DNA from 3 places in the Micromonospora sp. WMMD975 genome. Region 3 is predicted to be linked to each of the others. Evidence: riboswitches for the same ligand, from Rfam matches in the RefSeq annotation. Region 3 holds a riboswitch; each other region holds the start of a gene.
The links. Region 3 has a riboswitch for cyclic di-AMP ahead of O7613_RS18030 (hypothetical protein). Riboswitches for the same ligand answer to the same signal wherever they lie in the genome.

Region 1 (3,433 bases), 1.7 Mb from region 3:
CCGGCTCCCGGCTCCCGGCTCCCGGCTCCCGGCTCCCGGCTCCCGGCTCCCGGCTCCCGGCTCCCGGCTCCCGGCTCCCGGCTTCGAGATCTTGGTACGAAACGGCCCCTATGGGGGCACTTTCCTACCAAGATCTCTGCCGTTCCCGCTATTCGGAAGGTCAATCCCAGTAAGCAGGCCAGGGAAGGCGCGTTCGCCGACGCCGGCGCTTTGCCGGAGCACCGGGCGAGCAGTCGGACGCGGCGCGGCCGGTGCCGCATGGGCCGGCCGGGTGGACGGACCTGGTCAGGCGGGGCGGGCGGCGCGGGACGCGACGGCGCGGTCTCGCCGGATGCGCGCGGCCACCTCGTGCATCGCGCGGCTGAACAGCTCCGCCTGGTCGGGCAGGCCGCCGAGCCGGGCGGCGAGCGCGTCGGTGTCCGCCCGGGCCGAGGCGCTGACCTGCGCGTCCAACTCGGTCAGCGCGGCGTTGACGGCGACGACGAGGTGTCCGCAGAGGACGTCAAGCGGCTCGTCGGCCAGCGCCGGGTCGACGGCGACGGAGTCCAACCGGCCACCCTGGACGGCGACCGCGCGCACCCGGCCGCCGGCCGCCGTGCCCTCGGCCCGGAGCAGCTCGCCCGGCTCGCCGTCGGCGTGCACGGTGGCCCGGGACCGCATCGCGGCCAGCGCCTGCTGGGTGCGGGTCAGCAGCTCGTCGAGGCTCGCGGCGGCCGAGAACGCATCGTTGGTCATATCCGCGCTTTCTTCACGTCCTAGCCAAGCCTCGTGACCATAGCAACCGTCGACGTCGGAACCTCGTCACCCGCCGCACCGGACCGGCCGCCGACGCCGCACGCAGGACGTACGCCGGCCGTTCCCGGCGTGTCGCGCGACGGCGAACGCCCGGCCGGATGGCCCGGCCGGGCGTTCGCATCGCTCGTGGGGCGCGACGCGGTCCCCAGGATCGCGACGCGACACGACTCAGGATCAGCGCAGGCGCAGCCGCTGACCCGGGAAGATCAGGCCGGGGTCCGCGCCGACCACGGCCCGGTTATCCGCGTACAGCGCACGCCAGCCCCCGTCGACGTGCTGGGTCGCGGCGATCTCGGAGAGGGTGTCCCCGGGCCGCACCAGGTAGGTGCCCGCGACCGGCGCGCTGCTGGAGCGCTTCGGCGCGGACGCCTTCTTCGGCGCCGACGCCCTCTGCGAGGAGGTGGCCTTCTTCGCGGACGTGGTCGAGCCGGACTCCTTGGCGGCGTACGTCTTCGTCGACCCGCCCTTCTTGCCGCAGACCGGCCAGGCGCCGATGCCCTGCCCGCGCAGGACCTTCTCGGCGACGGCGATCTGCTCGGAGCGGCTAGCCAGGTCGGCCCGGTCGGCGTACTTCTGGCCGCCGTAGCCGTTCCAGGTGCTCCGGGAGAACTGGAGCCCGCCGTAGTAGCCGTTGCCGGTGTTGATGTGCCAGTTGCCGCCCGACTCGCACTGCGCGACGGCGTCCCAGTTCACGCTCGCGGCGCTGGCCGGCGCGGCCGGCCCGAGCAGTGCCGCGGCGCCGGTGGCGGCGCCGGCGACGATCGCGCCGACAGCGGTCCGGCGGGCCGTGGCGCGGTGGGCCACGCTCCGGCGGTGCCGGGCTGAGTATGCAGTTGACATGTGGATTCCTCCACGCCGACGAGGTGAGCTGTCGGGTTCGGGCCGAGGAGCCCGGCCGCCGGTGGCGGCTTCACCCCGAGGTGACGTGCACCGTGGAACCTGTGGGTCCCCCGCTCCCGCCCGAGTTTCGGTTCCGCCGGGCCGGCGGCGGGATTAGGCGTTACCGGCCCGTGGTGTCCGCGTCTGCGAACGGAACCGACGCTAGGGACGAATATCCGCGATTGCCCACTTCTTGTGACGTTCTTCACCCAGCCGGGCGATCGGGCCAGGCGAGCGCGGTGGGGGCGGAATCGGTCGCGCCGCAACGGGATCGGTGCCGGGTACACGGCCGTCCGGCCCGACGACGGAGCTACCGTGGGCGGGACCGGGCAAGATCACGCGAGGAGCGGGGCGGATGACCGAACACGGACACGAGCTGACCTTCGGCGGCTTCCTCACCCCCGCCGCCGGGCACCCCGAACAGGTGGTGGCGCTGGCGACCCTCTGCGAGCAGGCCGGGCTGGACCTGGTCACGTTCCAGGACCACCCGTACCAGCCCGGCTTCCTGGACACGTGGACGCTGATGTCGTACGTGGCCGCCGCCACCGACCGGATCGGCCTGGCCGGCAACGTGCTCAACCTGCCGCTGCGTCAGCCGGTGGTGCTGGCCCGCAGCGTCGCCAGCCTGGACCTGCTCACCGGTGGCCGGATCGAACTCGGGCTGGGCGCGGGCGCGTTCTGGGACGCCATCGAGGCGACCGGCGGCCGGCGGCTCTCCCCCGGCGCGGCGGTCGACGCGCTCGACGAGGCGATCACCGTGATCCGCGAGGTCTGGGACACCGGCCGGCGCGGCATGATCCGGGTGGCCGGCGAGCACTACCGCGTGGTCGGCGCGAAACGCGGGCCGGCCCCGGCGCACCCGGTGGGCATCTGGGTCGGCGCGTACAAGCCGCGCATGCTGCGGCTGGTGGGGCGCGCCGCAGACGGCTGGCTGCCGTCGCTGGCGTACCTGCCGAAAGGGCCGGACGACCTGCCGGCGCTCAACACGCTCGTCGACGACGGCGCGCGGGCCGCAGGCCGGGACCCGGGCGCGATCCGCCGGATGCTCAACGTCACCGGCACGTTCGCCCGCTCGTCCACCGGCTTCCTCGCCGGCCCGCCGGAACAGTGGGTGGAGGAGCTGGCCGGGCTGACGCTGGAACACGGCATCACCACCTTCATCCTCGGCAGCGACGAGCCGCGCGCGATCCAACTCTTCGCCCAGGAGGTGGCGCCGGCCGTCCGGGAGCTGGTCGCCGCCGAGCGCACCACGCCGGGCAGCGGCGCCCGCGCGGTCGCCGAGGAGCAGGCCGCCACCGGCTTCCCGACCGCGCTCGCGGTCACCCCCACCCCGGATCCGGGGGTACGCCTGAGCGCGCGCCGCCTCTGGGACGAGGCGGACCGGCCGAGCGCCCCACCGGCGCCGGCCGGACACGTCTACCCGGCCCGTGCGCAGGCCGCCGGGCAGCACCTGGTGGACGTGCACGACCACCTGCGCCAGGAGCTGGCCCAGGTGCGTGACCTGCTGGCACAGGTCAAGCGTGGCACGGTCTCGCCGGGCGGGGCGCGGGCCGCGTTGAACGAGATGACGATGCGGCAGAACAACTGGACGCTCGGCGCGTACTGCGCCGCGTACTGCACGGTGGTGACCCAGCACCACGGCCTGGAGGACGCCTCGATCTTCCCGCACCTGCGCCGCTCCGACGCGGGCCTGGCACCGGTGCTGGACCGCCTCGAGGAGGAACACGTGGTGATCCACGGGGTGGTGGAGAGCGTCGAC
Region 2 (3,433 bases), 3.0 Mb from region 3:
GCCCGGCGTCGCCGCGAGCGGTGGCTGGTCGCCCAGGACGAGGCGGAGCGGGCCTGGGCGGCGTACGACGAGGCGGACTCGGCCGCCCGCCGCCTGGCCGGCACCGCCGCCCTGCCCGAACCACACACGCCTCGCACCCCGTCCGAGTACGCGGCGCGGGAACGCTGGCTCCGGCACGCCGCGATGGCGGCGCACTGGCGGGGCGACCTGACCGCCCGCCAGCTCGCCGACGTGCTGGCCGGCCGCAACGGGTGGGACCCCTGCCACCACCCGGCGACGCAGGAGATCGTGCTGGCCCGGACGGTCCGTGACGGCCGCCGAGCCGCCTGGGAGACGGCCGCCGAGCGGGAACGGCTGGCATGGCGGGACACCGAACTCGCCGCCGAGTCGGCCCGGACGCTCGCCGCCGAGGCGTACGCCGCCGCGACGGCGCTTCGGCCCGCGCCGGCGTTCCGGGCCTCGGCGGCGCTCCGTGTCCCGGTGCAGGCTCCGGTGCGTAGCGCCCGCTGGCGTCCGGCCCGCGTCGGCTGAGCGGTGGTATCGGCTGAGGGGTTGTCCCGGCTGAGCGGTGATACCGGTCGAGGGGCGGTCTCGGTCGAGCAGCGGTGGTCTCGGTTGGGGGCGGTCTCGGTTGAGCGGGGTGGACCTCGGCTGGAGCGGCGGTCTCGGTTGAGCGGGGTGGACCTCGGCTGGAGCGGCGGCCTCGACCGAATCGTTACCGAACGCGGTGAGCCGGGTCACCGGCCCGACGCGCCGGCGGAGCCGATGTCCCCGGTCGCCCCCGGCGACCGATTCTCCTCCCGCCGGACGTCCGGTTTCCGCCGGCCGGCGTCGACGGTGCCCCTTGTCCCATTGAGTCACGTCAGTGATCGGCTGCACCGAAATTGTAGTCGCCGAGCACGTTTCCGCAGGTGAGAGCGCTTGGCATGGGTCGTACCCATCGGTAGTGTCGGCGCGTCCGGTGCGGTTGTCGATCGCCGATGGCGTCGCCGTGCCGACCCGCCTAATCGTGCATACGAACCGGGGACCCACAGCAACACCGGGGTGAATCCGCGGAGCCCACGGCCCGCGGTAGGGCGTACTTCCCGCCCGAATCCGTCAGCTAACCCGGTCGGCGGCCACGGAAGGAGCTACCTCCTCGTGTCAACCAACCCCCGAACGTCCCCCCGCCTCCACGGCCTGCGGGGGCCGGCGCGCGCCTGAGGCGACGCGTACCCGACCCCTGATCCGCCCGGCGTCCCGGGCCATCACCCGCGGCCGTCCAGCCCGTCAGCGCGCGTGAGTCCCTCCGCGCGTAGGGCCGGCGTGTGCCGCCCACCCCCGTGGAGGAATCCGTGAAGCACCACCTGAAGCGTCAACTGCGGCGGCTCGCGACCGAGCGCCCGTACCAGATCATCGCCGGTTCGGCGGCGGCCCTCGTGCTGGCCGGCGGCGCCGGCGCCACCCTGACCGCCACCGACGGCGCCCCGGCTCAGCGGGACACCGCCGCCGTGGCGGACCTCGGCTCCCGCCTCAACGACGCCGCGACCCGGAGCGAGGCCAGGGTCGCCGTCCCGTCGCCCAGCGCCTCGCCGAGCGCGTCGCCCAAGCCCTCTCCCACGGCCTCGCCCGTGGCGAAGGTCGCGGCCAAGTCCGCCGACCCGGACACCACGCCGAAGGCCAAGCCGAAGCCACCGTCGAGCAAGGTGCTCGACTACGACTACCAGGCCCAGACCACCTACTACTACTGCGGTCCGGCCGCCGTGCGGAACGCGCTCAGCGCCGCCGGCATCGAGCGCAGCCAGGACACGCTGGCCGTCGCGCTCGGCACCACCGAGATGGGCACCAACTCGGCCGAGGACACCACCCGGGTGCTCAACCAGCAGGTCAAGGGCGACCCGTACCGGACCCGCATGATCGCCGGCGCAGCCACCCCCGGCCAGGTCGACCGGCTCCGGGCCGACGTCGTCAACGCGGTCAGCAACGGCCGGGCGGTCGTCTCGAACATCGTCGGCGACGCCACCGACACGAACGGCGGCTGGCACTCGTTCCCGGGCGGCCACTATGTCGCCGTGATCGGCTACAAGAACGACGGCCGGACGGTACGGATCGCCGACTCGGCCGACCCGTCGCTGCCGTCGTACTGGGTGGCCACGGCCGACCTGGCGAACTGGATGGCCACGCGCGGTTACTCCGCCTGACCCATTTATTGGTACGTGAAGGCCGGCACCCCGTTGGGTGCCGGCCTTCGTGCGTTAGCTGTTCCAGTGCTGGGTGACGAGGTCGGTGGCCTGGTTCTCCCACTGGGCGTAGGCGTCGGGGTAGGCGCTCACCTGGACGGTCTGCGCGGCCTCGGTCAGGGGCATGTCCTGCCAGCCGTCGACCTGCTTCAGGCCCTTGAGGAAGGCCAGGGTGGAGTATTCGGGGTTGGTGATCTGTTCCGGGCTGCCCCAACCGCTCGACGGGCGTTGCTGGAACAGGCCGAGGGAGTCGTGGTCGTTGGTGTCGCCGAGGTGGCCCAGGTTCTCCAGCTTGGATTCCTGGAGGCTGGTGGCGATGGAGATGATCGCGGCTCGTTCGGGCAGGCCGGCCTTCTTCGTCGCGGCGATGATCGCCTTGACGTTGGCGGTCTGCTCGTCGTTGAGGGTGATGCTCGACTGCTTGCCCTCGGCCTGCACCACGGCCGCAGCCGTGGCGGGCTTGCCGGTGTGGGTGGGGGTGTCGGCGTGGGCGGCGATCGGGCCGGCGAACACACCACCGGTGAACGCCAGACCAGCGATACCCAGGACGCTCTTGCGCAGGATCGTGTTCATCAGGGGGCTCCATTCCGGGGGTCGACACACGCACCGGGGGAGGGTGGCGCGCGGGCGAGCACCGTCAGGCGCTCAAAGTTTCGGGGGGATCCGGCGTGGTCCGCGGGGCAGGGGCCGCACCGCGGGGGCCGGGAGAATGTGTAACGACCGGCTACCCACCGTCATTCCCCGGGGGGCGTGTCGGCCGCGCGGGATCAGGGGCGCTGGCCTTCCTCGGTCGTTCACCGGGTTACAACGCCCGCACCCCCGCGACGATTCCGCCGCCAGAGTGCCACCCACCACCCCCGAACCGGACACCCCACCCACCCGGCCCCACACGGCGACCGGATTCCCGCACGCCCCTCAACACCCCCAGGCCCACCACGGCAACGCCACGGGTGCGCGCCCGAGACGGCCACAGCGCTCCCACCCACGCGCCGCCCCGGGCCACGACTGGAACGCTATGGACGTCTCAGCGCACCCGAGCGGGCCATAGCGTTCCACCCGCGCGCCGCCCCGGGCCACGACTGGAACGCTATGGACGTCTCGGCGCGCCCGAGCGGGCCATATCGTTCCACCCGCGCGCCGTTCAGGCGACGACTGGAACGCTGTGGACGTCTCAGCACGCCTGAGACGGCCATAGCGTTCCACCCGCGCTCCGC
Region 3 (3,433 bases):
CCGCTGCACTTCCCGGTGACCTACCAGGCGGACGTGTTGATCGCCAACGAGGACGAGGTGGTCACCGTGGCCCGGCAGCAGCCGGCGACGACGGTGCGCAACCACACCCGGATGCGCGACGAGCCCGACGGCGTGGTGCGGATCGACGTGGAGATCACCCTCACCGCACCAGCGCCGCTGTTCGGCTACGCGTTCCGGCAGGCCCGGGCCGCCCACCTGGGGCTCGCCGCCCGTCTCGGCGCCACCCTGGAGGGCCGGTCGGCCTGACGTGACGACTCAGCCGCTGCGGCGCAGCCGACCCCACGGCTTGTACGTGGACAGCACGGTGGCGACCAGGAGCAGCGCGGTCGAGACGGCCGGCGGCACCACCAGATCCACCCGCAGGTGGGTGTCGGCGGCCCCGGCGAGCGCGCCGAGGTGCCGGATCCGGGGGGTGAGCAGGAGCAGCACCAGGCCGAGCATCACGGTGGTGAGCGCGAACTTCACCAGCACCCAGCGCCAGCGCAGCAGACCCCACGGGGTGAGCAGCGCGCTGGCGGTGCCGACCAACCAGACCGCCACGCTCAGCGGCGCGAACAACCAGGTGGCGAGCAGCGCCGCCGCCGGGTACACCACCTCCGCGTCGGCGCCGCGCAGCCCGGCCACGCCGAGCGCGAGCAGCCCCAGGTCGGTGCCGAGCCAGCCCAGCGAGGTGACCAGGTGCGCGGTGAGCAGCGCCTTGCGGCCGGTCGGCGAGAGTCGTCCCATGCGCCGATCGTCGGCCGTCGCGCGGCCCACGTCGTGGGCCGCGCGACGACATCCGGCGTACGTCGGGGAGCGTAGTGCTCAGTAGACCGACAGGTGCACGTGGTTGGTGTGGTCGCTGGACGGGTCGCCGTTGCCCCCGCTGTAGGACTTCCAGCCGCTGCTGGGCAGCCAGATCTCCTTGAACCAGATCACGTAGAGCACGGCGAGCCGGTCGGCATTGCGGATGAAGTACGCGGACAGGTTGTTGCCGTACGTCTTGTCGCCGCCGCTGGCGACGCCGCCGAAGCCGTTCTTCTGGGCCGCGAAGTCGCAGGCCCGCCCCTTCGGGTGTTCACCCGAGCCGCTGGGTCGGTGGCAGGAGACGTACCTGGTGAAGCCGGCCGCCTTGGCCTGTTGCAGCGCGTGCAGCGTGCGCGGGGTGATGCAGCCGCTGGCCGGCGTCGGGTCGTTGACGCTGCACGACTCCGCCGGCCACGAGCCGTCGGAGTTGCGCTTGGCCGGCTTCGCGTTGGCCGAGGACGAGCCTCGGGCGCTGCTGCCGCCGCCACTGCTGCCGGCGCTCGCCGGCGGCTTGCGGTTGGCCACCTCCAACGCCCGTTCGGCCTGCTCCTTGCGCTTGGCCATCACCGCGACCTGCTTGCGCTGCTCGCTGATCTCGACGGTGAGCGCGGCGCGGGTGCGGACCGCCTCGTCCCGGGTGGCGATCAGCTCGCGCAGGGTCCGGTCCTCGTGCGCGGCGACGGTCTCCAGGGCCGCGGCCCGGTCCATGAAACCTTCCGGGCTGTTGCTGGCGAGCAGCGCCGCGGCGGTGCCCATCCGGCCGGTGCGGTACGCCACCCCGGCGATCTCGCCGACCTTGGCGTCGCGTTCGGTCAGTTCCGCGCCGATCGTGGTGAGCCGGTCGTTGAGCTGCTTCTGCCGGTTGACCGAGTTGTTCAGCGCGGCCTTGGCCTCCAGCCAGCCCTTGCTGGCGGCGTCGAGCTGGGCGCGCAGGGTCGGTGTGCCGCCCTCGTCGTCGTCGCCGGGTGCGGCGGCGAGCCGGCCGGTCGGCGCCGCCGTGGCGGGGGAGACCGGCACGGTCGCGACGCCGAGGGCCAGCGTCGCGACGAGCAGGGCCGCCAACCGGGCGGCCGTCCGTCGTACAGGTGCCACTGTGGGCATTCACGTGTCCTTCCGTCAACCGCCGACCGGGTTAGCTGACGGGTTCGGGACGGAAGATCCCTACCGCTGACGCGGATGCACCCCACGTACGTGGTTCCCCGGCTCGCCCCACGGGCGATTAGGCGATGGCCGCTCCACCGGCGCCGGAGTGACGCCCGTGGGTTGGCCGCGATCGAGCCTACCGGCGCGGCCCGGACCCGGCTCCACCAGCCGGAGCCGAATACCGGGCAAAACCGGCAATTGCCAACAATAGCCACCCAGATTTAAGTTTGTCCTAATTACCACTCGGTCGGGCCGCAGCCGCCGGCGGACGCTCCGGGTTCGATCTGCAACGTGGCGTGATCGATCGAGAAGTCCTCGTGCAGCGCGGCCCGGGCGGCGGCGAGCACGGTGGCGACCTCGGCGCGCGGGTCGGTGGTCAGGTGCGCCGAGGCGACGTCCATCCCCGAGGTGAGTGTCCACACGTGCAGGTCGTGCACCTCCGCCACGCCGGGCACGGCGGCCAGCCGGTCGTGCACCGCGGTCACCTGGAGGTGCTCCGGCGCGGCCTGCACCAGGATGCGTACCGCGGCCCGGCCGAGCCGCCAGGTGCGCGGCAGGATGAACAGGCCGATCGCCACCGCGACCACCGGGTCGGCCCACCACCAGTCGGTGAACGCGATGACGATCGCCGCGCCGATCACCCCGAGCGAGCCCAGCAGGTCGCCCAGCACCTCCAGGTATGCCCCGCGCAGGTTGATGCTCTCCTGTGCGCCGACTCGCAGCAGCGCGAAGGCGGCGATGTTGGCCAGCAGCCCGAGCACGGCCACCACGAGCATCGGCCCGGCGAGCACCTCGGGCGGCTCGCCGAACCGGCGTACCGCCTCGACCAGGACGTAGACCGCGACGGCGCCGAGCAGCACCGCGTTCGCGAGCGCGGCGAGCACCTCGAGCCGGTAGAGCCCGAATGTGCGCTGCGGGTCGGTCCGGGCACGCCGGGTGGCGGTGATCGCGGCGAGCGCCATGCCGATGCCGAGCACGTCGGTGAACATGTGCCCGGCGTCGGAGAGCAGCGCGAGCGAGCCGGTCGTGAAGGCGGCCACCGCCTCGACCAGCATCAGCACGGTGAGCAGCGCGAACGCCGCCCAGAGCCGGCCGGCGTGGCGCTGCGCCGCGTTGGTCACCGCGCCGCTGTGGTCATGACCTGCACCCACGCGCACACCCTCCGCCCCATAGCTCGGCCGGAACAAATCTATGCTCACATCGCTATGTGTGCAAGTGAGGTGGGTCAGCCCACCGGGTCGAGCGTGGTCAGCCGCTGGGTGGCCCGGGAGAGCGCGACGTAGAGCGTGCGTACCCCCGAACCGGGGTCGGCCCGGATCTCGCCCGGCGCGACGAGCACCACCCCGTCGTACTCCATGCCCTTGGCCTGGAGGCTGGTCACCACCTGGAGCCGGCCGGCGCCGAGCTGGCCCAGCCAGCCGGCCACCTCGTCCCGGCGCGGCACCGGCGTGATCACGCCGACCGTGCCCTCGACCTCGGCCAG

Region 1: it holds a riboswitch for cyclic di-AMP, as region 3 does, so the genes downstream of both, O7613_RS10725 (transglycosylase family protein) here and O7613_RS18030 (hypothetical protein) in region 3, are expected to answer to the same signal.
Region 2: it holds a riboswitch for cyclic di-AMP, as region 3 does, so the genes downstream of both, O7613_RS05120 (C39 family peptidase) here and O7613_RS18030 (hypothetical protein) in region 3, are expected to answer to the same signal.

The regions. Positions count from the first base shown of each region.
Region 1 is NZ_CP120739.1:2,488,332-2,491,764, forward strand. Features, by position in the region: gene O7613_RS10720 (YbaB/EbfC family nucleoid-associated protein) at 286-735, opposite strand; gene O7613_RS10725 (transglycosylase family protein) at 970-1,635, opposite strand; cyclic di-AMP (ydaO/yuaA leader) riboswitch at 1,634-1,778, opposite strand; gene O7613_RS10730 (LLM class flavin-dependent oxidoreductase) at 2,030-3,433, shown strand, end outside.
Region 2 is NZ_CP120739.1:1,152,453-1,155,885, forward strand. Features, by position in the region: gene O7613_RS05115 (hypothetical protein) at 1-531, shown strand, start outside; cyclic di-AMP (ydaO/yuaA leader) riboswitch at 991-1,132, shown strand; gene O7613_RS05120 (C39 family peptidase) at 1,335-2,180, shown strand; gene O7613_RS05125 (hypothetical protein) at 2,235-2,792, opposite strand.
Region 3 is NZ_CP120739.1:4,162,123-4,165,555, reverse strand. Features, by position in the region: gene O7613_RS18040 (SRPBCC family protein) at 1-267, shown strand, start outside; gene O7613_RS18035 (hypothetical protein) at 277-747, opposite strand; gene O7613_RS18030 (hypothetical protein) at 826-1,908, opposite strand; cyclic di-AMP (ydaO/yuaA leader) riboswitch at 1,913-2,043, opposite strand; gene O7613_RS18025 (cation diffusion facilitator family transporter) at 2,187-3,101, opposite strand; gene O7613_RS18020 (AAA family ATPase) at 3,176-3,433, opposite strand, start outside.